2 linked regions of the Aquibium microcysteis genome follow. The main gene of each other region encodes a partner of the protein of the gene in region 2 in a complex. Links are inferred from orthologs where the notes say so. Each region holds a gene or a part of one and is shown on either strand. Other genes may lie near its edges. The genes, in order: IAI54_RS03040 and eno.

Evidence for each region.
Region 1: the proteins of eno (region 2) and IAI54_RS03040 are in contact, whole or in part, in a solved structure (PDB 2FYM), measured with the Escherichia coli proteins. The link is inferred for Aquibium microcysteis from one-to-one orthologs.

What each region holds. Positions count from the first base shown.
Region 1 is NZ_CP061080.1:655,175-669,788, forward strand. What follows is about bases 5,020-8,517. They hold IAI54_RS03040 (Rne/Rng family ribonuclease), read right to left. Parts: upstream 8,214-8,517; coding sequence 5,220-8,213; downstream 5,020-5,219. In the rest of the region: accC (acetyl-CoA carboxylase biotin carboxylase subunit), read right to left, coding at 1-674; accB (acetyl-CoA carboxylase biotin carboxyl carrier protein), read right to left, coding at 682-1,143; IAI54_RS03025 (DsbA family protein), read right to left, coding at 1,343-2,143; IAI54_RS03030 (M48 family metalloprotease), read right to left, coding at 2,175-3,584; IAI54_RS03035 (pyridoxal phosphate-dependent aminotransferase), read left to right, coding at 3,711-4,871; IAI54_RS03045 (N-acetylmuramoyl-L-alanine amidase), read left to right, coding at 8,835-10,082; IAI54_RS03050 (penicillin-binding protein 1A), read left to right, coding at 10,287-12,734; IAI54_RS03060 (M23 family metallopeptidase), read right to left, coding at 14,179-14,614. UniProt on the Escherichia coli protein: Endoribonuclease that plays a central role in RNA processing and decay. Required for the maturation of 5S and 16S rRNAs and the majority of tRNAs. Also involved in the degradation of most mRNAs.
Region 2 is NZ_CP061080.1:1,335,427-1,349,339, forward strand. What follows is about bases 7,308-10,104. They hold eno (phosphopyruvate hydratase), read left to right. Parts: upstream 7,308-7,967; coding sequence 7,968-9,242; downstream 9,243-10,104. Other genes in these bases: IAI54_RS06150 (isopenicillin N synthase family dioxygenase), read left to right, coding at 7,308-7,840; IAI54_RS06160 (FtsB family cell division protein), read left to right, coding at 9,381-9,707; pdhA (pyruvate dehydrogenase (acetyl-transferring) E1 component subunit alpha), read left to right, coding at 9,888-10,104. Outside these bases: IAI54_RS06105 (AsmA family protein), read left to right, coding at 1-650; IAI54_RS06110 (ribbon-helix-helix domain-containing protein), read right to left, coding at 772-1,002; IAI54_RS06115 (DUF4169 family protein), read right to left, coding at 999-1,190; IAI54_RS06120 (SspB family protein), read right to left, coding at 1,203-1,733; IAI54_RS06130 (DUF2853 family protein), read left to right, coding at 2,528-2,836; gpt (xanthine phosphoribosyltransferase), read right to left, coding at 2,890-3,387; IAI54_RS06140 (MFS transporter), read right to left, coding at 3,467-4,654; IAI54_RS06145 (DEAD/DEAH box helicase), read right to left, coding at 4,807-6,447; more of IAI54_RS06150, read left to right, coding at 6,857-7,307; more of pdhA, read left to right, coding at 10,105-10,931; IAI54_RS06170 (hypothetical protein), read left to right, coding at 10,944-11,219; IAI54_RS06175 (pyruvate dehydrogenase complex E1 component subunit beta), read left to right, coding at 11,250-12,686; IAI54_RS06180 (Uma2 family endonuclease), read left to right, coding at 12,711-13,334; IAI54_RS06185 (pyruvate dehydrogenase complex dihydrolipoamide acetyltransferase), read left to right, coding at 13,374-13,913. UniProt on the Escherichia coli protein: Catalyzes the reversible conversion of 2-phosphoglycerate (2-PG) into phosphoenolpyruvate (PEP). It is essential for the degradation of carbohydrates via glycolysis.

The sequences.
Region 1 (14,614 bases), 680 kb from region 2 along the record:
CCGAGGTGGATGGCGCCGCCGCGGCCGTCGCCGACGATCTGGACCTCGATGTGGCGCGGCTTCTCGAGATATTTCTCGATGTAGACGGCGTCGTCGCCGAAGGCGGCGCCGGCCTCCGTGCGCGCCGTGGCGAGCGCGATCTCGAGATCGGCCTCGCTGCGCGCGACCTTCATGCCGCGTCCGCCGCCGCCGGCCGACGCCTTGATGATGACGGGATAGCCGATCTCGCCGGCGATGCGCCGGGCCTCCTTCTCCTCGGTCACCGCGCCGTCGGAGCCGGGGACGACCGGGATGCCGAGGCGCTTGGCAGTGCGCTTGGCCTCGATCTTGTCGCCCATGATGCGGATGTGGTCGCCGGAGGGGCCGATGAAGGTGATGTTGTGGGCCGCCAGGATGTCGGCGAAGCGGGCGTTCTCCGACAGGAAGCCGTAGCCGGGATGGATCGCGTCGGCGCCGGTGATCTCGCAGGCCGCGACGATCTGGTGGATGTTGAGATAGCTGTCGCGCGAGGGCGGCGGGCCGATGCAGACGCTCTCGTCGGCGAGGCGCACATGCATGGCGTCCGCGTCGGCCGTGGAGTGGACGGCCACCGTCTGGATGCCGAGTTCCTTGGCCGCGCGCAGGACCCTGAGCGCGATTTCGCCCCGGTTGGCGATGAGGATCTTCTGGAACATGCCGCGGCTACTCGATCACGACGAGAGGCTCGCCGAACTCGACCGGCTGCGCATCCTCGAACAGGATCTGCGTGACCGTGCCGGCGCGCGGGGAGGGGATCTGGTTCATCGTCTTCATGGCTTCGATGATCAGCAGCGTCTGCCCCTCGCGCACCTTCTGGCCGACCTCGATGAAGGCGGGCGAGCCGGGGGAGGGAGAGGCATAGGCGGTGCCAACCATCGGCGAGGGGACGATCTTGTCGGACGGCGGGGCCGAGGGCTTGGCGGCTTCGACCGGCGCCGGGCGGTCGTAGACGGCTGCGGGGGCTGCGATCGGAGCGGCCACGGCCTGGACCATCGTCGCCTGACGCGACACCTTGATGCGCAGATCGCCCTGCTCGACCTCGATCTCCGAGAGGTTGGTATCGTTGAGGATGCCCGCCAGGTCGCGAATGAGCTTCTGGTCTATGCCGGGGGTCTTGGTCGCCATTGGGCCTGTGTTCCTTCGCAATTCCGCTCATGCGCGCGGGGCGGCGGTCCGCTGCCCCCGATCCGCCGGCCTGCCGATCGTGGCGCAATCGCGCCCGCCGGGCGCCGCACCTCTATAGTCGGGATGATGCGCGCGTGAAAGAGCGCAAACGCGTTCTTTCCCCGTGCGCGGTGCGGGTTCCGCCGGCTTCTTCCCCGTATCAGCAGGTGGCCTTGCCGCACTGACCGAGGTTGGCGATCTTCTGCTCCAGCACGTCGCGGCCGAGCGCGCCGAAGACCACCTCTTCGCCGACGACGTAGGACGGCGTGCCGGTGATGCCGAGCCGGTTGGCGATCTCGTAGGTGCGGTTGAAGACGTCGGCGATCTTCGGATCCTTCATCTCCTGCCGCAGCGCCGCCTCGTCGGCCCCCAGCGACAGCGCCACCTTGATCGCGCTCTCCTCGGTCGCGCGGCCGGCCGCGCTCATCAGCTTGACGTGGAACTCGCCGTATTTCTCGGGCATGAGATGCTGGAAGGCCTGGCCGACGACATGGGCGCGCTGCGAATCCGGGCCGAGGATCGGGAACTCCTTCAGCACGAAACGGACGTCCGGATTGGCTTTCGTCATGTCCAGCATGTCGCCGAGCGCGCGCTTGCAGTAGCCGCAATTGTAGTCGAAGAACTCGACCAGCGTGTACTTGGCATCGGGATTGCCGTAGACGCCGTCATGCCCGGAGTTGAAGATGTCGTCGGCGGCGTCGCGGATCGTCTCCAGCTGGGCCGCCTGCTGCTGGTCGCGCTGCCTGGCTTCGAGCGCGTCCTGCACCTCGAGCATGATCTCTGGATTGGCGATCAGGTATTCGCGCACGATCGATTCGATCTCGGCACGGGTGAACCCGGCCGTCTTTTCGCCCGCGGACTCGGCGGCGATGGTGCCTGCCGGCCCGACCAGGGTCCCCGAAACGAGCACGCCCGCGAGCAGGGCGAGGCGGGAGGCGCGCAGACCGAACGATTTCTTCATGACCGGATTTTCCCGCATTGGACGAGGCCCCTCACTTCTTCTTCCGGGGCTTGCTCGTGTTGATGATGTCCTGGGCGCGAACCCAGCTCGGCGAACCGGGCTTGAACTTCTGCTGCGCCCGCATGGCGAAGATGCTCGCATCCTGGAAGGCGCCCGCATAGTAGGAGGCCTCGGCCGTCGCCAGCTCCGCCTCCGCGATCTCGCCAAGGATGCCGTAGGCCTGCGCCAGATAGCGGTAGGCCGCGGCATTCTCGCGATCGCGGTCGAGCGCGCCGCGGATGTCCTTCACGGCCTGCCGCGCCGAATCCCGGTCGCCGACCGCCAGCAGGGCCTGGCCGCGCTGGATCTGGATGATCGCCGACTTCGCCGGATCGAGCGCCAGCGCCTGGCCATAGGCCTTCGCCGCTTCGGCCGGCTTGTTGGCGCGGATCAGCGCCTCGCCGCGGATCTCGTGGAAGAAGGGGTTCTTCGGGTTCTCGCGAATCAGGGCGTCGATCTTGGCGATGGCGTTGGCCGGGCTGCCGCGCAGATGCGTGTTGATGGCGTCCGCATAGCGCGCGGGCAGCCCCAGCGGATCATTGCGGAACAGCCGGGACGTGGCGGCCGGACCTTCCATGTAGGCGGCGATCTTGGCGCGCATCAGGTCGTGGCGCAGCTGCAGCGCGGCCGGATCCTGCTTGTCGAAATAGCGGCTCTGGCGCGCCAGCGTCTCCAGGTTGGAGATGCGCTCGCGCGGCATCGGATGGCTGATCTGGTAGGGGTCGATGCGGGCGCCCGACAGCGACAGCGCGCTCTGGAAGCGCTGGAAGGTCTTCAGCATGCCGGCGGCCGACTGGCCCGTCTTGTCCAGATAGGTCAGCGCCGAGCGGTCGGCGGCGATCTCCTCCGCCCGCTGGTAGCCGAGCAGCGTGCGCCGCGCGACCTCGCTGCCGCCGGCCGCGATGCCGGTGCCGCCCTGCGCCAGCTCGCCATTGCCCGACAGCGCCCCGCCGACGGCCGCGCCGACGCCGAGCAGGGTGGCGACCAGTGCCATGGTCTGCGCGCGCTCGAGCTGCTGGCGCAGCTTTTCCTGATGGCGTCCGGCGATATGCCCGGCCTCGTGGGCGATGACGCCGATGATTTCGCCGGGCGTCTCGGCCGTCATCAGCGCGCCCGTGTTGATGAACATGCGCCGCCCGACGACGAAGGCGTTGAAGCCACGGTCGTTGACCAGGATGATGTCGACACCGGCCTTCTGCAGCCCGGCCGCGGCGAGGATCGGCCGCGCATAGTCGCGCACCAGCGCCTCGATCTCCGCGTCGCGCACGATGGGCAGGCGCTGCTGCTGGGCAGCCGCGGGATGGACTGCGGCAAAGAACAGCTGGACGGCCGCCAGCGGAGCCACGAGACGGCGCAGGACGCTGCGAAACGTCGTCGACCGGGAGGAGGGGGAATGGATCATGGCGGGGATCACAGGTAGACGAGCCTCACACGGATGAAAAGCCAGGTGAAGCGGCTTCCTCGTTTTGTGATCCCGGAGCAATCGGGCGATTATACGGCGAGTTCGACGCAAGGCACGGGAGACGGGATGAATACGGGCATGTCGAGACGCAGCGCCATCGAGCCCTTCCACGCGATGGACGTGCTGGCGGAAGCCAACCGGCTGCGTGCGCAAGGGGCGCCGATCATCTCGATGGCCGTCGGCCAGCCCTCCGATCCGGCACCGCGTGCCGTACGCGAGGCGGCCGCCCGCGCTGCGGCCGACGGGCGCATCGGCTACACGGATTCGCTCGGCCTGCCCGCCCTGCGGGAGGCGATCGCGGCGCACTACGCCGATCACTACGGCGTGACCGTCGATCCGTCGCGCGTCGTCGCCACGACCGGCTCCTCGGCCGCCTTCAACCTCGCATTCCTCGCCATGTTCGACGCCGGCGAGCGCGTCGCCATCACGGCGCCCGGCTATCCGGCCTACCGCAACATCCTCAAGGTGCTCGGCCTCGATGCGGTCGAGATCGATCTCGCGGGCGCCGGCTGGCTGACGGCCGGGCGTCTCGAGGAAGCGCATGCGCGGTCCCCGTTCCAGGGCCTGCTCTTCGCCAGCCCCGCCAACCCGACCGGCTCTATCACCCCGGACGACGAGATCGGCCGCATCCTCGCGACCTGTGCGCGGCTGGGCATCAAGGTGATCTCCGACGAGATCTACCATCGGCTGGCTTACGACCGGCCGGACCGGACCGCGCTGTCGATCGATCCGGACGTCGTGGTGATCAACTCGTTCTCGAAATACTACTGCATGACCGGATGGCGCATCGGCTGGATGGTGCTGCCGCAGGCGCTGCTGCGTCCCGTCGAGCGCATCCAGCAGAGCCTCTATATCTCGGCACCGGAGATTTCCCAGATCGCCGCGATTCCGGCCTTCGCCGCCACGGCGGAGCTGGAGGCCGTGAAGGCGCGCTACGCACAGAGCCGCGCCATGCTGATGGAGCGCCTGCCGCGGCTCGGTCTCACCCTGGCGTCGCCGATGGACGGCGGTTTCTACGCCTATTGCGACGTCTCGCGCTTCACCAACGACAGCATGGACTTCGCCCGACGGATGATCGCGCAGGCCCATGTCGCGGCGACGCCCGGCATCGACTTCGACACCGTCAACGGCCATCGCACCATGCGCTTCTCCTACGCCGGCGCCCCGGCCGACATGGCCACGGCGATGGACAGGCTGGAAGCCTGGCTGCCGGCGGAGCGGACGTGAGCCCGGGACGGGCGAGGCTCCGCAGCACCTGATACCAGCGGTCTTTCCGATTGACCCTCGGCGCCGCCCCTCATCCGCCTGCCGGCACCTTCTCCCCGCAAGCGGGGAGAAGGGGTCACGGCCGCGACATCGGCACCAGGTAGGCGACCTTTGCGACTGGCGAAGCCGTCAGGCGGATGAGGGGCGGCGCGAAGGTCGAAGGTAAAGGCCAGTAGTATGACATCGCCCTCGGCGGACGGTGCCGCCACGGCGCGCTCCGCCGAGGGGCTGCCGGAAAGATAAAAGGGGCCGCCGTCGGCAGCCCCTTCGCTGTGCGGCGAGAGCGCCGCGCAGGATTTCAAGCGCGCGTCAGAAGAAGCTCTTGCGCTGCCACCAGCCGGCCTTGCGCGGCTTCTCCTCGCCTTCCGCGGGTGTCGCGGTCGACGTGACCACCGGTTCGGTGGCGAGCGGCGCCGACGGCTTGCGCCGGGAGGCGCGGGACGGTTCGGCCGCGTCGTCGGCGACGGCCGGTTCCGGAGCCGCCACGGGGGCTTCGGCGGACGTCATCGGCGCAGCAGCCGGTTCGGCCGGCGTTTCGGCGGCCGGGGCCGCTTCGGTCTCCGCCGCCGCGGCGGCTGACGCCTGCGCTGCCTCTTCTGCGGCCCGGGCCGCCGCCTCGGCTTCGGCGAGCGCCTTCTTGGAGGGCCGACGGGCGCGCTTCTTCGGCGCCGGCTTGTCCTCCGACTCCGGTGCCGGCTCGGCTACCGGTTCCGCGGCTGCTTCGGTGGCGATCGGTTCGGCCACCGGCACTTCCGCCGTCACGACCACCGGCGCTTCGGCCGTTTCCACTGCAGGCGCTTCGGCAGGAGCCTCGGCGGCCTGGACGTCGTCGCCATCGTCGTCGGAGCCCTCGGCGCCCGCTTCGATCTCGCTGCCATCCGCATCGCGACGGTTCTTGCGACCGCCGCGCTTGCCACGCCGGCGCTTCTTGCCGCCGTCGGCGTCGGTGCCGGGCTCATCGGCCATCTCGACGGCTTCCGACTCGCTCCCGTCCTGCTCCGGCTCATCCGTGTCGGCGTTCGTCGCGGCGTCCGCGGCCACCTGCGTGCCGGTTTCCTGGCCGTCGCGGTCGCGTCCGCCGCGCCGCCGCCGGCGCTTGCGCTTGCGCCGTCCCTGGCCGTCTTCGGACGTGCTCTCGCGCGGTTCCCGCTGCTCGCGGGGTTCCCGCCGCTCGGGCTGCGCGGCGACGACCTCCTCTTCCTCGTCCTCGACCTCCGGCACGATCGCCGCGTCGAGGATCTCGTCCTCGGCGGTGTCGGCATAGGAAGGCATGGCCGGAATGGCGACCGGATTCTCGACCACCGCGCCGCGCATGATCGCGTAGTGCTGGATGCCGACGCTCTCGTCGGCCTCGATGGTGATCGACAGGCCGAAGCGGGTCTCGAGATCGATGATGTTGGCGCGCTTGTGGTTGAGCACGTAGAGCGCCGTCGCCACCGGGGTGCGCACCGTGATGTGGTGGCGGTTGTCCTTGAGCAGGTGCTCCTCGATCGCCCGCACGACGTGCAGGGCCACCGACGAATCCGACCGGACGTGGCCGGTGCCGCCGCAGTGCGGGCAGGGCTTCATCGTCGATTCGAGCACGCTGGCGCGGATGCGCTGGCGCGACATTTCGAGCAGGCCGAAATGCGAGATGCGACCGACCTGGATGCGCGCCCGGTCGTTCTTCAGGCAATCCTTCATCTTCTTCTCGACGGCGCGGTTGTTGCGCTTTTCTTCCATGTCGATGAAGTCGATGACGATCAGTCCGGCGAGGTCGCGCAGGCGCAGCTGGCGGGCCACTTCCTCGGCGGCCTCCAGATTGGTCTGCAGGGCGGTGTCCTCGATCGAATGCTCCCGCGTCGAGCGGCCGGAGTTGACGTCGATGGAAACCAGCGCCTCGGTCTGGTTGATGATGATGTAGCCGCCGGACTTCAGCGTGACCTGCGGCTGCAGCATGCGGTCGAGCTGCGCCTCGATGCCGTTGCGCGCAAAGATCGGCACCACGTCGCGGTAGGGCTGGACCACCTTGGCATGGCTGGGCATCAGCATGCGCATGAAGTCCTTGGCCTCGCGGTAGCCGTCGTCGCCGGCGACGAGGATTTCGTCGATGTCCTTGTTGTAGAGATCGCGCACCGAGCGCTTGATCAGGCTTCCTTCCTCGTAGACGAGGGCAGGGGCCGTCGACTGCAGCGTCAGCGTGCGGACGTTCTCCCACAGCCGCATCAGATATTCGTAGTCGCGCTTGATCTCGGGCTTGGTGCGGTTGGCGCCGGCCGTGCGCAGGATCACGCCCATGCCCTGCGGCACCTCGAGTTCCTTGACGACGTCCTTCAGCCGCTTGCGGTCCTGCAGGCTGGTGATCTTGCGCGAGATGCCGCCGCCGCGCGCCGTGTTGGGCATCAGGACGGAATAGCGGCCGGCGAGCGACAGGTAGGTGGTGAGCGCAGCGCCCTTGTTGCCGCGCTCCTCCTTCACGACCTGGACGAGCAGGATCTGCCGGCGCTTGATGACTTCCTGGATCTTGTACTGCTTGCGGAACACCTTGCGACGGTTCGGCAGTTCCTCCATCGCATCCTCGGCGCCGACCGACTCGACCTCCTCGTCGGCTTCCTCGATGGAGCGCGGGCCGCCATTGTCGTCGCCGTCGTCGCTGCCGAAGTCGCGCGACCGCTCCGCATGGCCGTCGGCATCCTCCGACACGACGTCGGCCGATATCGCCGCAGCCATCGCCGGACCGCCGCGCCCGCCATCGTCCGCGCCGCCGTCGTCCTCGTCGGACGGCGCGTCCTGCCGGTCCTCGGCGGAGATTTCGTCGCTCTCCGATTCCGGATCGCCGTTCTCGAAGCTGCCGACCGACTCGACGCCTTCGTCCGCTTCCGGTTCAGGTTCGGAACCAGCCTCGGCGGCATCGCCCGATGCGGCTGCTTCGTCGTCGCGGCGGTTGCGACCGCGGCCGCGGCCGTTGCGGCGGCGCTTCTGCTTGCCGCGCTCGCTGCGCTCTTCCGGATCCTCGTCCTCGTCCTCCTCCTCCGCGGCTTCCGCCTCGGCCCTGAGCAGCGCCTGACGGTCGGCCACCGGGATCTGGTAGTAGTCGGGATGGATCTCGCTGAAGGCCAGGAAGCCGTGGCGGTTGCCGCCATACTCCACGAAGGCCGCCTGGAGCGACGGCTCGACCCGCGTCACGCGGGCGAGATAGATGTTGCCTTTGAGCTGCTTCTTGTCCTGGGACTCGAAGTCGAATTCCTCGATACGGTTACCGCGTGTGACGACGACCCGCGTTTCCTCCGGGTGGGAGGCATCGATAAGCATTTTGTTGGGCATAAGTACCTGTCTCCCCGGCAGCCCCCATCACCGGCGGCCGCGTCGCTGCGCACCGCCTGGTAATTCTCGGAGGGATCGTGCCGGATAATCTGTGGTCCGCCGACTGCCGTGACCGGAACGCCGGAAGAGACCCGTCCGCAGCCACGCAGGCGCGGTTCTGATCGGGGTTTGTCTTCAGGGCGCCCAAGGTCATCGCATTTCCAGGCGAAACGTTTTCAACCAAGGCCCGGCGCGCCGGACCAGCTCTTTGCTCCTACAGAGCCGGCGCGGAAGACGACTTCCGGCCGTTTTCATCACTCAAGGTATCCGGGAAAATCGCGAACGCCTTGACGAAAACCTTCTGGTTCACTACCCGCCGTCGACCAGCCGTCGCCATCGGCGAGAACTCCCGGCGAAAGCCGGAAGGCCGATCGGGAGGCGGTCCCGAGCATTGAAGTAACCCAGCGACGCTTTTATGATTTGGGCGCGACGATGGCAACCCCCGTTTCCGATGCCGGCAAAGGGGGCTCCGGCAACCGCCGCGCGACAACATTCGGTTAACCACGCGCGGATACGATCCGTTAACGAGACGCCTGTCCGGAGGGCCGGACGCGAGCAAACAGGGTGACGGGACAGGAACCTATGCAACGATCGCAGGATCAGGGCCGGCGACTGCTGCGTTCGGGATTCGCATGGTTTGCGGCGTTTCTGGCGCTCCTGATCGGTCAGGTGACGGCGGTGGCGGCGCCGGAAGCCGGGGAGGGTGCGCTGCGGGCGCATGCCTATCGCATGGCCGGGGACGCGGTGCGCATGCGCGTCGTGGTGGAGTTCGACCGCGAGCCCGACATGAAGTGGTTCCTGCTGCGCGGCCCGCACCGGCTGATCGTCGATCTGCCGGCGACGACCTTCGCCTTCGAGCCGGACCAGCTCGATCCGCGCGGTCTCGTGGCCGGGGTTCGCTACGGCAATCTCGGCACCGGGTCCTCGCGAATCATATTGACGGGGAAGGGGCCGTTCACGGTCGAGAACCTGTCGCTGCTGCAGAACGAGAACTCGCCCGGCCACCGCATGGTGATCGACATCGTCGCCGATTCGGAAGCGGCGTTCGAGCGCGCGCTGGCCGATCAGGCGGCCACGACGGCCTCGACCGTCACGACCGACAAGAGCGACCGGGTGGGAGTACGGCCACCGGTCGAGAAACCGTTCACGATCGTGGTCGATCCCGGCCATGGCGGCATCGACGGGGGAGCCAAGTCCGTCAGCGGCACGGCGGAGAAGGATCTGACGCTCTCCTTCTCGCGCGAGCTCGTCGAGCGCCTGAAGTCGCGCGGCAACCTCAACGTCTTCATGACGCGCGACGACGACGTGTTCCTGCGGCTCGACGACCGGGTACGGATCGCCCGCCAGCACGAGGCCGACCTGTTCGTGTCGATCCATGCCGACACGATCAGCCTGCCCGGCATCCGCGGCGCCACCGTCTACACCATTTCCGAGAAGGCCTCCGACGAGGTCGCCCGTGCGGCGGCCGAGCGGGAGAACCTCTCCGACTCCGTGGCCGGCATCGAGATCGCCGAGGAGAACCAGCAGGTCGCCGACATCCTCTTCGACCTCGTGCGGCGCGAGACGCACGGGTTTTCCGTGGCCTTCGCCCGCTCGCTGGTCGACGAACTCGGGCGGGCGATCGAACTGATCAACAATCCGCAGCGATCGGCCGGTTTCCGGGTGCTGCGCGCGCCCGACGTGCCGTCCGTGCTCGTCGAGCTCGGCTACCTGTCCAACGCCAAGGATGCCGCCCAGCTGCAGGATCCCGCATGGCGGGAGAAGGCGGTGACCAGCATGACGGCGGCCATCGAGGCGTTCGCAGCGGTCCGCACCGGCGCCGGCGGCTGAAACGGCCCGAGGGGATTGACGGTCGTGGCCTTTTGGCAACATGGCTGTCCGCCCGGGCGCACCGGGTTGGACGAACGGTTTTCCTGCCGCATTTTGCCCACATGAGGGAGGCAATGAGCGGTCGGTGAGACGGAGGGCGGCTTCTGCCGGCGGAGGCGCTTCCGGAAGACTGCCGGACTTCGGGTTGTCCGGATTGGAGCGGGTATGATTCGACTGATTGGATATTTCTTCGGCGTTGCCATCATGCTCGGTCTGGTGGTGGCCGGAGGCATCGCCCTCTACATCAGCCAGTTGACCAACGACCTGCCGGACTACGAGGTCCTCGCCCGCTATGAGCCGGCCGTGACGAGCCGTGTCCACGCCTCGGACGGCGAGCTGATGGCCGAATTCGCCAAGGAACGGCGGCTGTTCCTGCCGATCCAGGCCATCCCGGACCGTGTGAAGGCGGCGTTTCTGTCTGCCGAGGACAAGAATTTCTACACCCATCCGGGCATCGACCTGACGGGCCTCGCCCGAGCCATCGTCACCAACCTGCAGAACGTCGGCAGCGGTCGCCGGCCGGTCGGCGCATCGACGATCACCCAGCAGGTCGCCAAGAACTTCCTGCTGACGGCCGATCAGACCTACGATCGCAAGATCCGCGAGATGATCCTCGCCTTCCGCATCGAGCAGGCCTACTCGAAGGACCGCATCCTCGAACTCTACCTGAACGAGATCTTCTTCGGGCTCGGCTCCTACGGCATCGCCGGCGCGGCTCTCGCCTATTTCGACAAGTCGGTCAACGAGCTGACCATCGCCGAGGCGGCCTACCTCGCGGCACTGCCGAAGGGCCCGTCGAACTACCATCCCTTCCGTCACACCGAGCGCGCCATCGAGCGCCGCAACTGGGTGATCGACCAGATGGTGGAGAACGGCTACGTCGATCCCGCCGAAGGCGCCAAGGCCAAGGAGACCGGCCTCAACGTCAATCCGCGCCGCCGCGGCAGCAACCTGTTCGCGGGCGAGTACTTCACCGAGGAAGTGCGCCGCGAGATCATCCAGCGCTACGGCGAGGACGCGCTCTATGCCGGCGGCCTCTCGATCCGGACCACCCTCGATCCGAAGCTGCAGATGATGGCGCGCACCGCGCTGCAGCACGGCCTGATCCGCTTCGACACGCTGCGCGGCTTCCGCGGCCCGGTGAAGAACATCTCCACGGGCGGGGACTGGGGTGTGGCGCTGGCCGAGGTTCCGGCGCTGTCCGACGTCCCGGAATGGACGCTCGCGGTGGTGCTGGAGGTCGGCGCCAAGGGCCTGGAGCTCGGGCTGCAGCCGCAGCGCGAGGTGTCGGGCCAACTCGAGGCCGAACGCCGGACGATCTCGCTGTCGGCTGCCGAGATGGGCTGGGCCATGCGACACGTCGTCGACGGCAAGCTGGTGAAGGCGAAGTCGCCCGCCGACGTCCTCAAGGTCGGCGACGTCGTCTACGTCGAGAAGACCGCGGACGACGGCTGGACCCTTCGCCAGGTTCCCAAGGTCGGCGGCGGCATGGTGGCGATGGATCCCCACACCGGCCGCGTGCTGGCGATGGTCGGCGGCTTCTCCTTCGCCGCCTCCGAGTTCAACCGGGCGACCCAGGCGATGCGCCAGCCGGGCTCCTCGTTCAAGCCGATCCTCTACGCCGCGGCGCTCGACAACGGCTACACGCCGGCCTCCGTGGTGCTGGACGGGCCCATCACCATCACGATCGGCAACGAGGTCTGGTCGCCCAAGAACTACGGCGGCCAGGCCGCCGGCCCCTCGACGCTGCGGGCGGGCATCGAGCGCTCGCGAAACCTGATGACCGTGCGGCTGGCCAACGACATGGGCATGCCGCTGGTGGCCGAATACGCCGAGCGCTTCGGCGTCTACGATCGCATGCCGCCGCACATCGCCATGTCGCTCGGCTCGGGCGAGACGACGGTCATGCGCATGGTCTCGGCCTATTCGGTTTTCGCCAACGGCGGCAAATCGATCAAGCCGTCGCTCATCGACCGCATCCAGGATCGCTACGGCAAGACCGTCTACAAGCACGACGACCGCGGCTGCGAGGGCTGCAACGCGGCGGAATGGCGCGGCCAGGGCGAGCCCGAGCTGATCGACACCGCCGAGCAGGTGCTCGACCCGATGACGGCCTACCAGATCACCTCGATGATGCAGGGCGTGGTGCAGCGCGGCACGGCGACCACCATCGCCGAACTCGGTCGGCCGATCGCCGGCAAGACCGGAACCACCAACGACGAGAAGGACGCCTGGTTCATCGGCTTCACGCCCGACATCGTGGTCGGCGTCTATCTCGGCTACGACCAGCCGTCGCCGATGGGCAAGGGTTCGACGGGCGGCGGCCTGGCGGCTCCGATCTTCAAGGAGTTCATGGCCGAGGCGCTCAAGGACATGCGACCGGTCGACTTCCAGATCCCCCAGGGCATGAAGCTGATTCCGATCAACCGCCAGACCGGCATGCAGGCCTCCGAAGGCGAGCCGGGCGTGATCATGGAAGCCTTCAAGCCCGGCACCGGCCCCGCGGATTCCTACTCGATCATCGGCGGCGAGTTCGGCACCTCCGTGGAGGGCGCCGCCATCTCGCCCTCGGCGAGCCGCGCGATCTCGACCGGGGGCGGCGGTCTCTACTGAGGCGCGGCACTTCCGCGCGACGATCCTCTTCGCGTCGTCTTTACAGCGGCGGACCACGGAAATATGGTCCGCCGCGATTCATCACCCACCCGATCAAGTCAGGAAGAGCAGGCGAACTGCCATGCGCGCGGAAACCCAGAACCTCGTCAGCGAGATCCAGCAGGGCATAGGCCTGCTGAGGAGGCATCTTTGACTGGGATCAGGCCCACAAGAGACTGGACTACCTGAACATGCTCGCCGAGGACGGCGAGCTCTGGAACGATCCCCAGAAGGCACAGGACCTGATGCGCGAGCGTCAGTCGCTCGAGGACCAGATCTCGGCGATCCGGCGGCTCTCCGCCCAGCTCGACGACGGCATCGGCCTGATCGAGCTCGGCGAGGAGGAGGGCGACCAGGCGGTCGTCGGCGAGGCCGAGGCCTCGATCCGCGAGCTTCGCGCGGAGATCGCCGCGCGCCAGATCGAGACGCTGCTGTCGGGCGAGGCCGACAAGAACGACACCTATCTCGAAGTGCATGCCGGCGCCGGCGGCACCGAGAGCCAGGACTGGGCCAACATGCTCTTGCGCATGTACACGCGCTGGGCCGAGCGGCGGAAGTTCAAGGTCGAAGTGCTCGAGATGCATGATGGCGAGGAGGCGGGCATCAAGTCGGCCACCCTGCTCATCAGGGGCCACAACGCCTATGGCTGGCTGAAGACCGAATCGGGCGTGCACCGTCTGGTGCGCATCTCGCCTTTCGACAGCAATGCGCGGCGGCATACCTCGTTCTCGAGCATCTGGGTCTACCCGGTCATCGACGACACCATCGAGATCGAGGTCTCCGAATCGGACGTGCGCATCGACACCTATCGTGCGTCCGGCTCGGGCGGGCAGCACATCAACACGACCGACTCGGCGGTGCGCATCACCCATCTGGCAACCGGCATCGCCGTGTCGTGCCAGCAGGAGCGGTCGCAGCACAAGAACAAGGCCAAGGCCTGGGAGATGCTGCGCTCGCGCCTGTACGAGGTGGAACTGCAGAAGCGCGAGGAGGCGGCCAACGCCACCGAGGCGTCGAAATCCGACATCGGCTGGGGCCACCAGATCCGGTCCTACGTGCTGCAGCCCTACCAGCTCGTGAAGGACCTGCGCACCGGCATGGAGAGCACGAACCCGCAGGGCGTGCTGGACGGCGACCTGGACGCCTTCATGGAGGCCTCGCTGTCACAGCGCATCGAGGGCGGCGCGACCCCCGTGCAGGACATCGACTGACGTCGGCCGCACCGGGTCGCGCCCCTGTTCGGGTCCGGACTCAGGGACAGTCCGGAAACCCGGGGCGCATCGGTCCGGCGGGTCCCGATCCGTCGTCGGTTCGAAGATGTCCGGAGCATCCGCTTCGTTCGGCAGCTTTCGGGCGGCGCAGAATCCCTTGCCGGCCTTCCGCCGCCGGGTTCCCGGACCGTCTCTCAGAGCAGATCCTTGATGGCCTTGCCGGCGCTGATGTAACGCACCGGGTTCGTGGCCTTGCCGTTGCGCCGCACTTCGTAGTGCAGGTGCGGGCCGGTCGAGCGGCCGGAGCTTCCGGCGAGGCCGACGACGGCTCCTGCCGCGACGGTATCGCCCTCGGATACCTCGACCCGGCTCAGATGCGCGTAGCGGGTGGTCAGGCCGTTGCCGTGGTCGATTTCGACCATCCGGCCGTAGCCGCCGTTCCAGCCCGCCTTGACGACCGTGCCCGAGCCGCTGGCGAGCACGGGAATGCCGACGGACGCGCGAAAGTCGATGCCGGCATGGAAGGCGGGCCGGCCGATCAGCGGGTCCCGGCGGACGCCGAAGCCGCTGGTCACGCTCTGGCCGGGCGCCGGATTGGCGATCGGCAGCCGGACGGCCGCCTGGCGGATG
Region 2 (13,913 bases):
TCGCAGGCGAGGTTGCCGGCGCCGGTCGTTTCTCCGCCCGCGACGTGGAGGTGCCGTTCACCGTCGCGACCGGATCGCTGCGCACCCCGGCCTTCTTTCTGGAGACCGAGGGCGCCACGATGTCGCTGGAGGTGCAGGCGGACCTGACGACGGGCGGAATCGAGGCGTCCGGCGACATCGACTACGATCCCGGGCCGGACGCCCTGGTCGGGTCCGAACCGTCCCTGGGGATCACCGTGCAGGGGCCGTTCGGCGGCACGACGGCGCGCTTCGAGACCGCGCCGCTGACCCAGTACCTGACCCAGCGCGCCCTCGAACGCGAGCAGGCGCGGGTCGAGGCCATGCAGGCCGGTCTCCTCGAGCGGCAGAGGCTGCGCCGGGAGGTCCGCTACTACGCCGCCCTGGCCGACGACGCTGCCCGCACGCGTCTGGAAGCCGCCGAACGGGCCGCGCGCGAGGGCGAAAGGATCAGGCAGGAGGAGGAACGCGCGCGCCAGGCGGCCGTGACGCCGGTCGAGCCCGACACGGAAACGGTCGAGCCGCTCGAGCCGCCGCTGCCCACGCGGGCACAGCGTCCCGCTCCGGCCACGCCCGAGTTCAGCCTCGACGCCATCGGCCGAATCCTCCAGGACCTGCCGGAGCGGCCCTGAGAGGATGTGAAAGAAGGCCCGGTTGCGCGCGACCTGGGCCGGAAATCTCGGGGATTCCGGTGGGCATTCTTCCGCATTCCCGATGGATTCACACTCTCTGAACGTCGCCGGTCGCGACGCGTCAGCCGGTGCGTGCGGCCAGCGCCTTGACATGGGCGAGGACGTGGATGCGCAACGCCGACGACAGGTTGGTCATGCGCGGCCGCGCTTCGTCGACTTCGCCGACGAGCGCTGCGAGCGATATGCCGCGCGCCTGCGCCATCGCCTGCAGTTCGTCGAGGAAGGGCTTTTCGAGCGAGAAGCTGGTGCGATGGCCGCGGATCGTCACCGAGCGCTTGATCTGCACCGTCAGCGCGACCCGTCGGGCTCGTCGCGTCGGTGGCCGTCGAGCAGCGCGGCGGTCCGCTGGCGCTCCGCCGCGTCCGCCTCGCGGTCGGCCTTGCTGCGTCCGTGCAGCGCGCGGTTCTCGGCGGCGACGCGGTCCTTTTCGGCGCGGGCGGTGCGCTTGCGGAAAAGCCGCAGGTTCACGACCTCGCCCATCGCCGTCTCAGCTCATTTTTTGCGAAAGGCGTCGAGCGAGACGACCTGCGCGCTCTTTGCGGCATCGTCGTCGCTGTCGGCCGTCGGGGCCGCAGGCTCCGGTTTCAGCCTCTCGGTCCGGCGTGCCGGGGTCGGCAGCACGGGCGCGGCGTCCTCGATCTCGGCGATCTCCGCCGCCGCGGGTTCGGCCTTCACGTCGAACTCGAGCTCGAAATTCACCGATGGGTCGTAGAAGCCGCGCACGGCTGCGAAGGGAACTTCCAGCTTCTCCGGGATGTCGGAGAAGGAGAGGCCGATCTCGAAACCGGTCTCCGATACCTTCAGGTCCCAGAACTGGTACTGCAGCACGATCGTCATCTGCTCCGGATAGCGCTCGCGCAGACGCGTCGACACGCGCACGCCGGGCGCACCCGTCAGGAAGGTGATGAAGAAGTGGTGGTTTCCGGGAAGCCCGGTCCGCGCGACTTCGCTCAGCACCTTGCGCATGACGCCGCGGAGGGCCTCCTGGGCGAGAATGTCGTAGCGTATGTGGTCGTCGGACATGAGGTTCCGTCTGGAGTGAGTCTCGATCCGGGTAGATGTAATGAAGCCGGGCGCGCGCGTAAACCGAATAAGGGCCCATGAGACGATCGTGACCGTTTCCGCAGGGGCAAAAATCGCCGCCCGGGGATCGGGCGGGGGCCGACCGGCCTCCGGCGCACGGGCGGGCGGCGCATGCCCGGGAGGAGTGCCGCAACCCCGCGGCGGCGCCCGGCGACGAACCGACGGCTCCCCTGGAGCGATCGGCTACGGATTCCGGCAGTCTCCGTGGAAAGGGAAGTGGAGGTTTCTGTTGCCAGGTACCTCCGAACCCCGCCTAGAAGTGCGAACCGCTAGGACTTGAATTGAAGCTGTCGCGCTGCTTACGCGGCGAGACGTGCTTCCGCATAGTTGTCGTTGGCAACTATAAGTTTAGCCCGATGACGGTGGTACCATGCCGGGCAAAAGTCCGATCTTTACACCCTCGTCGATCCTATTTCGCCCCCATCAGATGCCGCCCTCGCGGGTCGTGCGGCATGTGGTGGAGGCGCCGGGTACCGCCCCCGGGTCCGAAAGGCTTATTCCATCGGCCGTTTATTGCCATAGTCAGACGAGCTGACGGGACGAATATAGGGAGGAGCGGCGCGGATTGGAAGACCGTCGGCCATTGACAAGGCGAGATTCAGCGCGGAAGTTGTTCGTGCGTGGCGGGAGTTCTCTATACTCGCGGAGCAGGGCGGGAGGAAACATCCGGCAGGCATGGACCGCAATTCGCGTGCGGGTTGAATGAACAGTCCGAGACCAGGGGGAAGACGTCCATGGCTGATTATCTTGCCGATGTGAAGAAGTACGACGCGGGCGCCGACGAGGCGAAGGTCGCGAAGATCGTGAAGCATCTCGGCATCGCGCTGCGCAACCGCGATTCCTCGATGGTGTCGTGCAGCGATCCGAAGGAACTCGCCCGGGTGCAGGAGAAATGGTGCGCCAAGAAGTTCGGCGTCGCCGAAGACGCGGGAATGGCCGCCATCGAGGCTGTCTGTGCGGCGATGAAGGGCGACAACTCGAAGAGCCGCGTCACCTTCTACTATCTGGTGGCGAAGGAACTCGGCACCCTCGACGCGCTCTGACGCCCGGCCGGCTTGCGCCGGCAACGGTACATGGCGCCTGCGCCGGTCATGCTTCAGCCCTGGTGGTCTTCGGCGATCGGCCGCTGGTAGGTGAAGCCCATGTCCCAGGGGAAATAGATCCAGGTGTCCTGCGACACCTCCGTGACGAAGGTGTCGACCAGCGGCCGACCTTTCGGCTTCGCGTAGACCGTCGCGAAATGCGCCTTCGGCATCATGGCGCGCACGATGGCGGCCGTCTTGCCGGTGTCGGTCAGGTCGTCGACGATCAGCACGTTCTCGCCGTCGTTTTCGAGCAGCGTCGGCGTCACCTGCTTGAGGACCGCCAGTTCGCCCTGCGAGGTGTAGTCGTGGTAGGAGGCGATCGAGACCGTCTCGATGACCCGGATGCCGAGCTCGCGCGAGATGATCGCGGCCGGCACCAGGCCGCCGCGGGTGATGCACACGATCGCCTTCCACTTGCCGTTTACTCCCGCCAGCCGCCAGGCGAGCGCGCGCGCGTCGCGGTGGAACTGGTCCCAGGACACCGGAAAGGCCTTTTCGGGAAGAGACATCGCAGGGCTCGCGCTTGGGAGGGATGCGTGGCTTAAGCGCAAACCGTGCCGAAACGCAAGAGCCGCTGCCTACCGCCGCTCACGGCCGCGCGTCGCGGGCCTTCAGATAGACGAGGACCGACAGGGCCAGCACGACGGCATAGAAGGTGAACAGCGTCTGGTAGGCTGCGACCGGATCGCCCGGTACCGTCGCCTGCGTGACCACGGCGCCGGTGGCGAACTGCATGACGCCGACGCCGCCGATCGAGAAGAAGTTCATCAGCGTCACGCCGCGGCCGATCAGGTGCGCCGGCACGAAGGCACGGGCATGCGCCATCAGGAGGCCGTAGCTCGATCCGGACACGCCGATCAGCACCAGCAGGATCGTGGCGGCCGCAAGCGAGGCCTGCGGCATCATCGCCAGCACGCCGATCGCCGCGACGCTGATCGTGTTGCCCGCGACCGCGACCCATTTGCGCGTCCGGAAGACCGTGTCGAGCGGACCGTAGAGGAAGCTGCCCGCCACCATCGCGAAGGCCATGAACAGCGTCACGTTGCCGATCGACAGCGCGTCGGCGCCGAAGACGTCGGTGAGATAGGGCCCGGCCCACAGGCCGCGGATGCCGACGGCAGGCGCATAGTTGATCGCCGTCAGCGGGATGATCGGCCACAGCACCCTGAGCCGCAGAAGCTCGCCGAAGCCGCCGAAACCGACGCCGGCGGCCGGCTCGTCCGGCGACCGTTCCGGGTCCTTCACGAAGACCATGAGCGCCACCGCCACCACGAGCGTCAGTGCCGCGATGGCCAGGATCACCGGCCGCCAGCCGAAGCTCTCGGCCGCGGCGGCGAGCGGCGTCGCGCCGAACACGTTGCCGAGCGAGCCGAGCGCCACGAACCACGAGGTCGCCACCGCGAAGCGCGCGGCCTTGAAGGTCTTGGCGAAGATGAACAGCGACGCCATCAGCACCGGCGCGCAGCCGATCCCGATCAGCGTCATGGCGACGACCAGCATGCCGGGCGTGGTCGCCAGCCCGAAGACCGCCGCACCGCCGCCGCCGCCGATCGCCAGCATCACGGCCGCCGTGCGGCGCGGACCGAAACGGTCGAGCGACACGCCGACGGCGAACTGCATCAGCGCGAAGGCCACGAACCAGGCGCCGGAGGCCTGCGAGAAGTCGGCCTTGGTGGCGCCGAGCTCGGCTTCGAGCGCCGGCGTCAGCACCGCCAGGAACGACCGGTAGAACTGGGAAAGGAAATAGGCGAAGGCGAGCGCCGTGATTCCGGCCATCGTCTGATCCCGAATGCGAGGGGCGGCCTGCGCCGCGGACGCCTTCCGTCAGGAAGACCCGTGCCGTCCGCCTACGCGCTGCACGTGCTTCGGGCAATTGCCAGTCCGCTGGCCAGTCATGGACCAGCGGACCGTCGTCTCGAACGTGGACGTCAGGCCGCCCGCGCGGCGCCGCCGCCATTGCCGCGCCGCCGGCGGCGACGCGGCGGACCGTTGCGCTCGTCGGCGCGGCCCGCTTCGTGGTGGCCGCCGGCCGGCTTGCCGCCGGCGCGCTGCGGCGCCTGGGCGGCACGGGCCGGGCGTCCCTGGGGCTTGCCCTGCGGCCGGCCCTGCCGTTCCGTCCGCTCGGGACGCGAACCCGCGGGCAGCGGCTTCTGGAACGGATCGGGCTGGCCGGTGTGGTCCGCCACCAGCGGGATCGCCTTGCGGATCACCTTCTCGACCGCGCGCAGCTTCGACACCTCTTCGGGATCGCACAAGGTCAGCGACTTGCCGTCGGCGCCGTTGCGGCCGGTGCGGCCGATGCGGTGGACGTAGGTTTCCGGCTCGTCGGGCAGGTCGTAGTTCACGACGAGCGCGATGCCGGGCACGTCGATGCCGCGGGCGGCGATGTCGGTCGCCACGAGAATCTTCACCGAACCGTCGCGAAACCCGTTCAGCGCGCGCTGGCGGGCGTTCTGCGACTTGTTGCCATGGATGACGTCGGCCGAAAAACCGTCCTGCTCGAGCTGGCGCGTCACCTTGTCGGCGCCGTGCTTGGTGCGGGCGAAGATGATCACCGGCCCGTCGCCTTCGGCGCGCAGGATGTCGGCCAGCACGTTGCGCTTCTGCTTGGTGCGCGCCTTGACGAGGCCCTGCGTGATCTCGGCGACCGTCGTGCTCTGCGGCGCGACCGAGACGCGGACGGGATCCTTCATCAGGCCCATGGCGAGCTTCTCGATCTCGTCCGGCATGGTGGCCGAGAACAGCGTCGTCTGGCGGTCGGGATGCGTCGCGCGGGCGAGCTTCTTGACGTCGTTGATGAAGCCCATGTCGAGCATGCGGTCGGCCTCGTCGAGCACGAGCCAGCGCGTCTGGTCGAGCTTGACGTCGCCTTCGCGCACCAGGTCGACGAGCCGTCCGGGCGTGGCGATCAGGATGTCGACGCCGTCGCGCAGGCGCTTCACCTGCATGTTGCGCGACACGCCGCCGAGCACCTGGCAGGTGGTGATGTGCATGCCCTTGGACAGGAGCCGGATGGTCTCGTCGATCTGCACGGCGAGTTCGCGCGTCGGCGCGAGAATCAGCGCATGCGGGGTCTTGGGGCGGCGCTTGGCGCCGAGTGCGGTGATGCGGGTGAGGATCGGCAGCGCGAAGGCCGCCGTCTTGCCGGAGCCGGTCTGGGCGATGCCGAGCACGTCGCGGCCGGCGAGATAATGCGGGATCGCCTGGGTCTGGATCGGCTTGGGCGTGGTCAGGCCTGCGGCGAGCGTGCCCTTGAGGAGGGCGCCGGTGATGCCGAGGGCCTCGAAGCCGCCATCGGCTTCGGGGGTGGTTTGATTGGTCAAGTTCGTCTCTTTCGGCGGGCGACGCCCGCGCTGCGGCCCGGCGGGCGCAACCTGCCGTGGCACTCTTCTTGTTTGAACGACGAGGCGGCGCGCCCGAAACGGGCCGTGGCCGGCTGCGCTGTCGTTACCGCGTGCCTCATGCCCGCGGAATTCCCTCGCCGCCTGACCGTATCGTCTCCGTGAGAGACGCGACCGGTGAGGGGGAAGGCCAGACGCAACCAGGTCGATTTCCGACGAACCGGCAATGCCGGCCCAAGCGCCTGTCGCGGCATATGGGCGATAATGCTGGACAATGCAAGGACATTCGGCGGGCGGCACCGGTCGCGGCCGGCGGCCCGGGAAGGCCGGCGACGCGGCAACGCGCGCCGCCGGCTCGTCTCATTCGCCCGAGGACAGGATCAGCACGGACTGTTCCCGGGTTGCGCCGCCGACCGAGGTCCAGAACGCTGCGGCGATGAAGAGGATACTCACGATACCGGCTACGTTGGTCATGGCGAAACTCCTTTCGTTTCGCCCCGCGCGGCACCGAGTGTAATTGCGATGTCACGCCATGGCACCCCGGGCCCGGTAAATTTCTGGTCCAGCCCGTTCGCAGGCGTGAATCGGCAGCCGATCCGGCTAGGATGGGACGACTGCCGTGCCGGAGATTCCTTCAATGCCCGACTTTCCCGTCTTCGATCTGTCCCGCTTCGAGCGCGCCGGCCGCAGCGAGCGCGCCGCGCTGGGCGCCGAAGTGGACGACATCTGCCGCTCAACCGGCTTCCTCGCGATCAGCTGCCACGGCGTCCCGCAGACCGTCATCGACAGCGCCTGGACCATGGCGCGGGCCTTCTTCGACCTGCCGGCCGACGAGAAGCAGAAGGCGAGGGCGCCTTTCCCCGGTTATCCCTACGGCTATCTCGGTCCCGAATCGGAAGCGCTGGCGAAGTCGAAGGGGCAGGACACGCCGCCCGACCTGAAGGAGAGCTTCAACGGCGGGCCGCTCGGCATTCCCGCAGGCCTCGACGATCCGCAGGCGCTGGCCTTCTGCTACGCGCCCACCATCTGGCCGGAGGCGCCCGACGGTTTCCGTCCCGCCTGGGAAGCCTATTACCGGGCCATGGAAGACCTCGCGGCCCGCATCATGCGCGTCTTCGCGGTGGCGCTGACGCTCGACGAGGACTTCTTCGCGCCTACCATCGACCGGCCGATCAGCGCGTTGAGGGCGCTGAACTATCCCGAACAGTCCGTCCCGCCGAAGCCGGGACAGCTGCGGGCCGGCGCCCACACCGACTATGGCAGCCTGACCATCCTGCTGCCCGAGCCGGGCTCCGGCGGGCTCGAGATCCTGGCGCCGGACGGCGCCTGGCGTGCCGTGCCCCCCGTGCCGGGCGCCTTCGTCATCAACATCGGCGACCTGATGGCGCTGTGGACCAACGATCGCTGGGTCTCGACGCTGCACCGCGTCGTCAACCCGGCGCCGAAGCCCGACGGATCGACGCGGCGCCAGTCCTTCGCCTTCTTCCATCAGCCGAACTGGCACCAGGAGATCGCCTGCCTGCCGTCCTGCCTCGCGCCCGGCGAGACGCCGAAGTATCAGCCGGTGTTGTCCGGCCCCTATCTGATGGGCAAGTTCCAGTCGACGGTGAAGGCCGGCTGATCGGTCGGCGCCCGACAGGGGCATGCGGGCGGCGCAGCCGCGCGCCTGCGCCCTCCCGGATTGCCTTTTCCCGGCCTTCCGCTAAGAGAAACGCGACCTTTCCGGACATTTCTCGAGGGAGCCTCCCATGACCGCCATCGTCGACATCATCGGCCGCGAAATTCTCGACAGCCGCGGCAATCCGACCGTCGAGGTCGACGTGGTGCTGGAGGACGGCTCGATGGGCCGTGCCGCGGTGCCGTCGGGCGCCTCGACCGGCGCGCACGAGGCCGTGGAGCTGCGCGACGGCGGCCCGCGCTATCTCGGCAAGGGCGTCGAGCGCGCCGTCGAGGCGGTCAACGGCGAGATCTTCGAGGCCATCGGCGGCATGGAGGCCGAGAGCCAGATCCACATCGACCGGACGATGATCGAGCTCGACGGCACCGCCAACAAGAGCCGCCTCGGCGCCAACGCCATCCTCGGCGTGTCGCTGGCGGTCGCCAAGGCCGCGGCCGAGGCGTCCGGCCTGCCGCTCTACCGCTATGTCGGCGGCGCCTCCGCCCACGTGCTGCCGGTCCCGATGATGAACATCATCAACGGCGGCGCCCATGCCGACAACCCGATCGACTTCCAGGAATTCATGATCATCCCGCTCGGCGCGCCGACCTTCCGCGATGCCGTGCGCTGGGGCTCGGAAATCTTCCACACCCTGAAGAAGGGTCTGAAGGACGCCGGCCACAACACCAACGTCGGCGACGAGGGCGGTTTCGCGCCGAACCTGAAGAGCGCCACCGCCGCGCTCGACTTCATCATGGGCTCGATCGAGAAGGCCGGCTACAAGCCCGGCGAGGACGTGGCGATCGGCCTCGACTGCGCCGCGACCGAGTTCTTCAAGGACGGCAACTACGTCTACGAGGGCGAGCGCAAGACCCGCGACCCGAAGGCGCAGGCGAAGTACCTGGCGAAGCTCGCCGCCGACTACCCGATCATCTCCATCGAGGACGGCATGGCCGAGGACGACTGGGAGGGCTGGAAGGTCCTGACCGACCTCGTCGGCAAGTCGTGCCAGCTGGTCGGCGACGACCTCTTCGTCACCAACTCGTCGCGGCTGCGCGACGGCATCCGCATGGGGGTGGCCAACTCGATCCTCGTCAAGGTCAACCAGATCGGCTCCCTCACGGAGACGCTGGACGCGGTCGAGACGGCGCACAAGGCGGCCTACACCGCGGTCATGTCCCACCGCTCGGGCGAGACCGAGGATTCGACCATCGCCGACCTCGCGGTGGCCACCAATTGCGGGCAGATCAAGACCGGCTCGCTCGCGCGCTCCGACCGGCTCGCCAAGTACAACCAGCTCATCCGCATCGAGGAGGAGCTCGGCCGGCAGGCGCGCTACGCCGGCAGGTCCATCTTCAAGGGCTGATCCGTCACCGCCGTTCCGACGTCTCGAAGGGTCGCCGCAGGCGGCCCTTCTTCGTTTCGGGACGGTCGCCGCGAAGGGCCCCGTAACCGCCCGTTAAGCACGCCGCGCTAGAAGGAGGCAAAGGATGAAGACTGCCTCATGTGGACGCGTCAGTACAAGAAACGGAACACCGGCCGGTACATCGTGCCTGCCCTGGCGACGCTGTTCCTCGGCTATTTCGGCTTCCACGCCTTCCATGGCGAATACGGGATCTCCTCGAAGCTCCGGCTGGAGGAGCGCAAGGCGGTCCTGATCGCCGAGCTCGACCGCAAGCGGGCGATCCGCGAGGAGCTCGAGCAGCGCGTCCAGCTGCTGCGCGACGGCACGATCGAGAAGGACATGCTCGACGAGCAGGCCCGCCGCGCGCTCAATCTGTCGGGCCCCGACGAGATCACCATCATGCGGACCTTCGCTGAACAGAATTGACCAGATTTCGGTTAATTCCAGATAAGTCGAGCGATTTCCGCGATTTACCCGCATGACAGCCATGCAGTTTTCCGCGTGGCCGAAACCGTTCGTGCATGCTAGCTTTCCTTCATCCAGGGAGGGGAGAGACAAGGCTCGCCTTCCCGTGTCCGCGAAGAAGACAGGATCAGGGAGCAGCGCATGAAGGCGGCGGCGAAGAAGACGTCCCCGAAACCCCGGACCGATGCCGAGGGCGTCGGCGCGGTGAAGACCCCGAAGCCCGTCGAGTTCGACAAGGAGCAGGAACTCTCCGCCTATCGCGGCATGCTGCTCATCCGCCGCTTCGAGGAGAAGGCCGGCCAGCTCTACGGCATGGGCTTCATCGGCGGCTTCTGCCATCTCTACATCGGCCAGGAGGCGGTGGTGACCGGCCTGCGCATGGCGATGAAGGACGGCGACCAGATGATCACCGCCTATCGCGACCACGGCCACATGCTGGCCATGGACATGTCGCCGCGCGGCGTGATGGCCGAGCTGACCGGCCGCCGGGGAGGCTACTCCCGCGGCAAGGGCGGCTCCATGCACATGTTCTCCAAGGAGAAGAATTTCTACGGCGGCCACGGCATCGTCGGCGCGCAGGTCTCGCTCGGCACCGGGCTCGCCTTCGCCAACCGCTACCGCGGCAACGACTTCGTGTCGCTGACCTTCTTCGGCGACGGCGCGGCCAACCAGGGCCAGGTCTACGAGAGCTTCAACATGGCCTCGCTGTGGAAGCTGCCGGTGATCTACGTCATCGAGAACAACCGCTACGCCATGGGCACGTCGGTGACGCGCTCGTCGGCCGAGACCGACTTCTCGCATCGCGGCATCTCCTTCAGGATCCCCGGCATCCAGGTCGACGGCATGGACGTGCGCGCCGTGAAGGCGGCGGGCGATCTGGCGCTCGACTGGTGCCGCTCCGGCAAGGGGCCGATCATCCTCGAGATGCAGACCTACCGCTACCGCGGCCACTCCATGTCCGATCCGGCGAAGTACCGCTCCAAGGACGAGGTCCAGAAGATGCGCTCCGAGCACGATCCGATCGAGCAGGTCAGGGCGCGGCTCGTCGAGAAGAAGTGGGCGAGCGAGGAGGATCTGAAGGCGATCGACAAGGAGGTGCGCGACATCGTGGCCGACTCCGCCGACTTCGCGCAGACCGACCCGGAGCCGGATGTCTCGGAACTCTACACCGACATCCTGCGCTGACGTTTCCGTTCGATGAGCGCGATCCCGGACCCGACCGTCCTTCTGCTGGCAGCCGGCGTCGCCGCGCTGTTCGGATGGTTTTTCTGGTTCGTGATCGCCAGGATGTTCGGCACCGTGCGTCACATCTCGCGGATGCTCGACGACCGGTCCGCACGGCAGCGCGCCGCCATCGCCGGGCCGGTCACGCGGCCGGCGCCGCTCTGGCTGACCGCGATCCGCGTCATTCTCGTCGCCACGCTGGCCGGTCTCCTGGCCTACCAGCTCGCAGGCAAGTTCCAGATCCGCTGAAGGCGGACGATTATCATAGGTGAGGACCCCATGCCCGTGGACATCCTGATGCCGGCCCTCTCGCCCACGATGGAAGAGGGCACGCTGTCGAAATGGCTGAAGAAGGAGGGCGACAGCGTCGCCCCCGGCGACGTGATCGCCGAGATCGAGACCGACAAGGCGACCATGGAGGTCGAAGCCGTCGACGAGGGGACGCTGGGAAAGATCCTCGTCCCGGCAGGCACCGAGAACGTCAAGGTCAACACGCCGATCGCCGTGCTGCTGGCTGAGGGCGAGAGCGCCGGCGCTGCCGCCGAGGCCAGGCCCGCGGCGTCCGAGGCGGCCTCGAAGCCCGCCGCCGAAGCGCCGAAGGCCGCGGCCGACGATGCCGGCGGCAAGGCGCGCAAGGCCACCGACGAGCCGGCCGCCAAGGAGGCGCTGTCCGTTCCCGCCCAGCCGAAGGAGGCGGTCGCCGCCGATCCCGACATTCCGGCCGGCACCGAGATGGTGCCGACCACCGTCCGCGAGGCGCTGCGCGACGCCATGGCCGAGGAGATGCGCCGCGACGGCGACGTCTTCATCATGGGCGAGGAAGTGGCCGAGTATCAGGGCGCCTACAAGATCACGCAGGGCCTGCTGCAGGAGTTCGGCGCCAAGCGCGTCGTCGACACGCCGATCACCGAGCATGGCTTTGCCGGCGTCGGCGTCGGCGCGGCGATGGCCGGGCTGAAGCCGATCGTCGAGTTCATGACCTTCAACTTCGCCATGCAGGCGATCGACCAGATCGTCAACTCCGCCGCCAAGACCCTCTACATGTCCGGCGGCCAGATGGGCGCGCCGATCGTCTTCCGCGGTCCCAACGGTGCCGCCGCGCGCGTCGCCGCCCAGCACAGCCAGGACTATGCCGCCTGGTACGGCCACATTCCGGGCCTCAAGGTGATCCAGCCCTACACCGCCGCCGATGCCAAGGGCCTGCTCAAGGCGGCGATCCGCGACCCCAATCCGGTGATCTTCCTCGAGAACGAGATCCTCTACGGCCAGACCTTCGACGTGCCGAAGCTCGACGATTTCGTGCTGCCGATCGGCAAGGCGCGCATCCACCGCAAGGGCAGGGATGCCACGATCGTCTCCTTCGGCATCGGCATGACCTATGCCGTGAAGGCCGCCGACAGGCTGGCCGAGGAAGGCATCGACGTCGAGATCGTCGACCTCAGGACCATCCGTCCGATGGACCTCGACACCGTGATCGAGAGCGTGAAGAAGACCAACCGCCTCGTCACGGTCGAGGAAGGCTTTCCGCAGTCGTCCGTCGGCGACCACATCGCCAGCCAGGTGATGCAGCGCGCCTTCGACCATCTCGACGCGCCCGTCATCACCATCTGCGGCAAGGACGTCCCGATGCCCTACGCCGCCAACCTCGAAAAGCTCGCGCTGCCGAACGTCGGCGAGGTGGTCGAGGCGGTGAAGGCGGTGTGCTACCGTCGCTGATCGAAGGTCGGGAGGGACCGCGAAGTGAGCGCATCCGCAACGGACAGGAAGAAGCCGGCGACCTATGCCGACCTCGAGGCCGTGCCGGAGCATCTGGTCGCGGAGATCATCGACGGCGTGCTGCGGACGCACCCGCGGCCGTCGCGCAGGCATGTCGCCGCCGCGAGTTCGCTCGGAGACGAACTCGTTGGCCCCTTTCAAAAGGGGCGCGGGGGACCTGGTGGCTGGTTGATCCTCGACGAGCCCGAGATTCATCTCCGCGACGACGTCGTGGTGCCTGATCTCGCCGGGTGGCGGCGGGACCGTCTTGTGGACCACCCGGAAACGAACTTTTTTACCGTAGCTCCGGATTGGATTTGCGAAGTCCTGTCGGGGTCGACGGAACGGCGGGATCGGACCGTGAAGCGGAAAATCTATGCGCGGCACGGTGTATCGTTCCTCTGGCTGGTCGACCCGCGCCAGCAGATGCTCGAAGCATTCGCACTGGTGGACGGTGCGTGGGTGCTTCGTGGAACGTGGAACTCCGACGACGAAGTCCGCGCGCCGCCCTTCGACGCCATTGCCTTCTCGCTCGCCGACCTGTGGCCATTCGACCCGCCGCTCGGCATGAACGAAGACCCGACACCCTACTACGCCGGAGACAGATAGATGCCGATCAACATCACCATGCCGGCCCTCTCGCCCACGATGGAGGAGGGCAACCTCGCCAAGTGGCTGGTCAAGGAAGGCGACCACGTCGCGCCCGGCGACGTCATCGCCGAGATCGAGACCGACAAGGCGACCATGGAAGTGGAGGCCGTCGACGAGGGCACGGTGGCGAAGCTCGTCGTCCCGGCCGGCACCGAAGGCGTCAAGGTCAACGCGGTGATCGCGATCCTGGCCGCCGAGGGCGAGGATGCGGGGGATGCCGCCAAGGGCGGCGGCGAAGCCGCGCCCGCCAAGGCCGAGGCGAAGCAGGACGAGGCGCCTATCTCCCCACCCGTGGGGGAGATGTCGGCGAAGCCGACAGAGGGGGGCGCTGCCCCGCCGACCTCTCCGTCCGTCACGCCCCCCTCTGCCCTGCCGGGCATCTCCCCCACGAGGGGGGAGATCAGCCAATCCCGCATCTTCGCGTCCCCGCTCGCCCGCCGCATCGCCAAGGATGCCGGCGTGGACCTCTCCGCCATCGAGGGCTCCGGCCCGCATGGCCGCGTGGTGAAGGCCGACGTCGAGAAGGCGGTCGCCGGT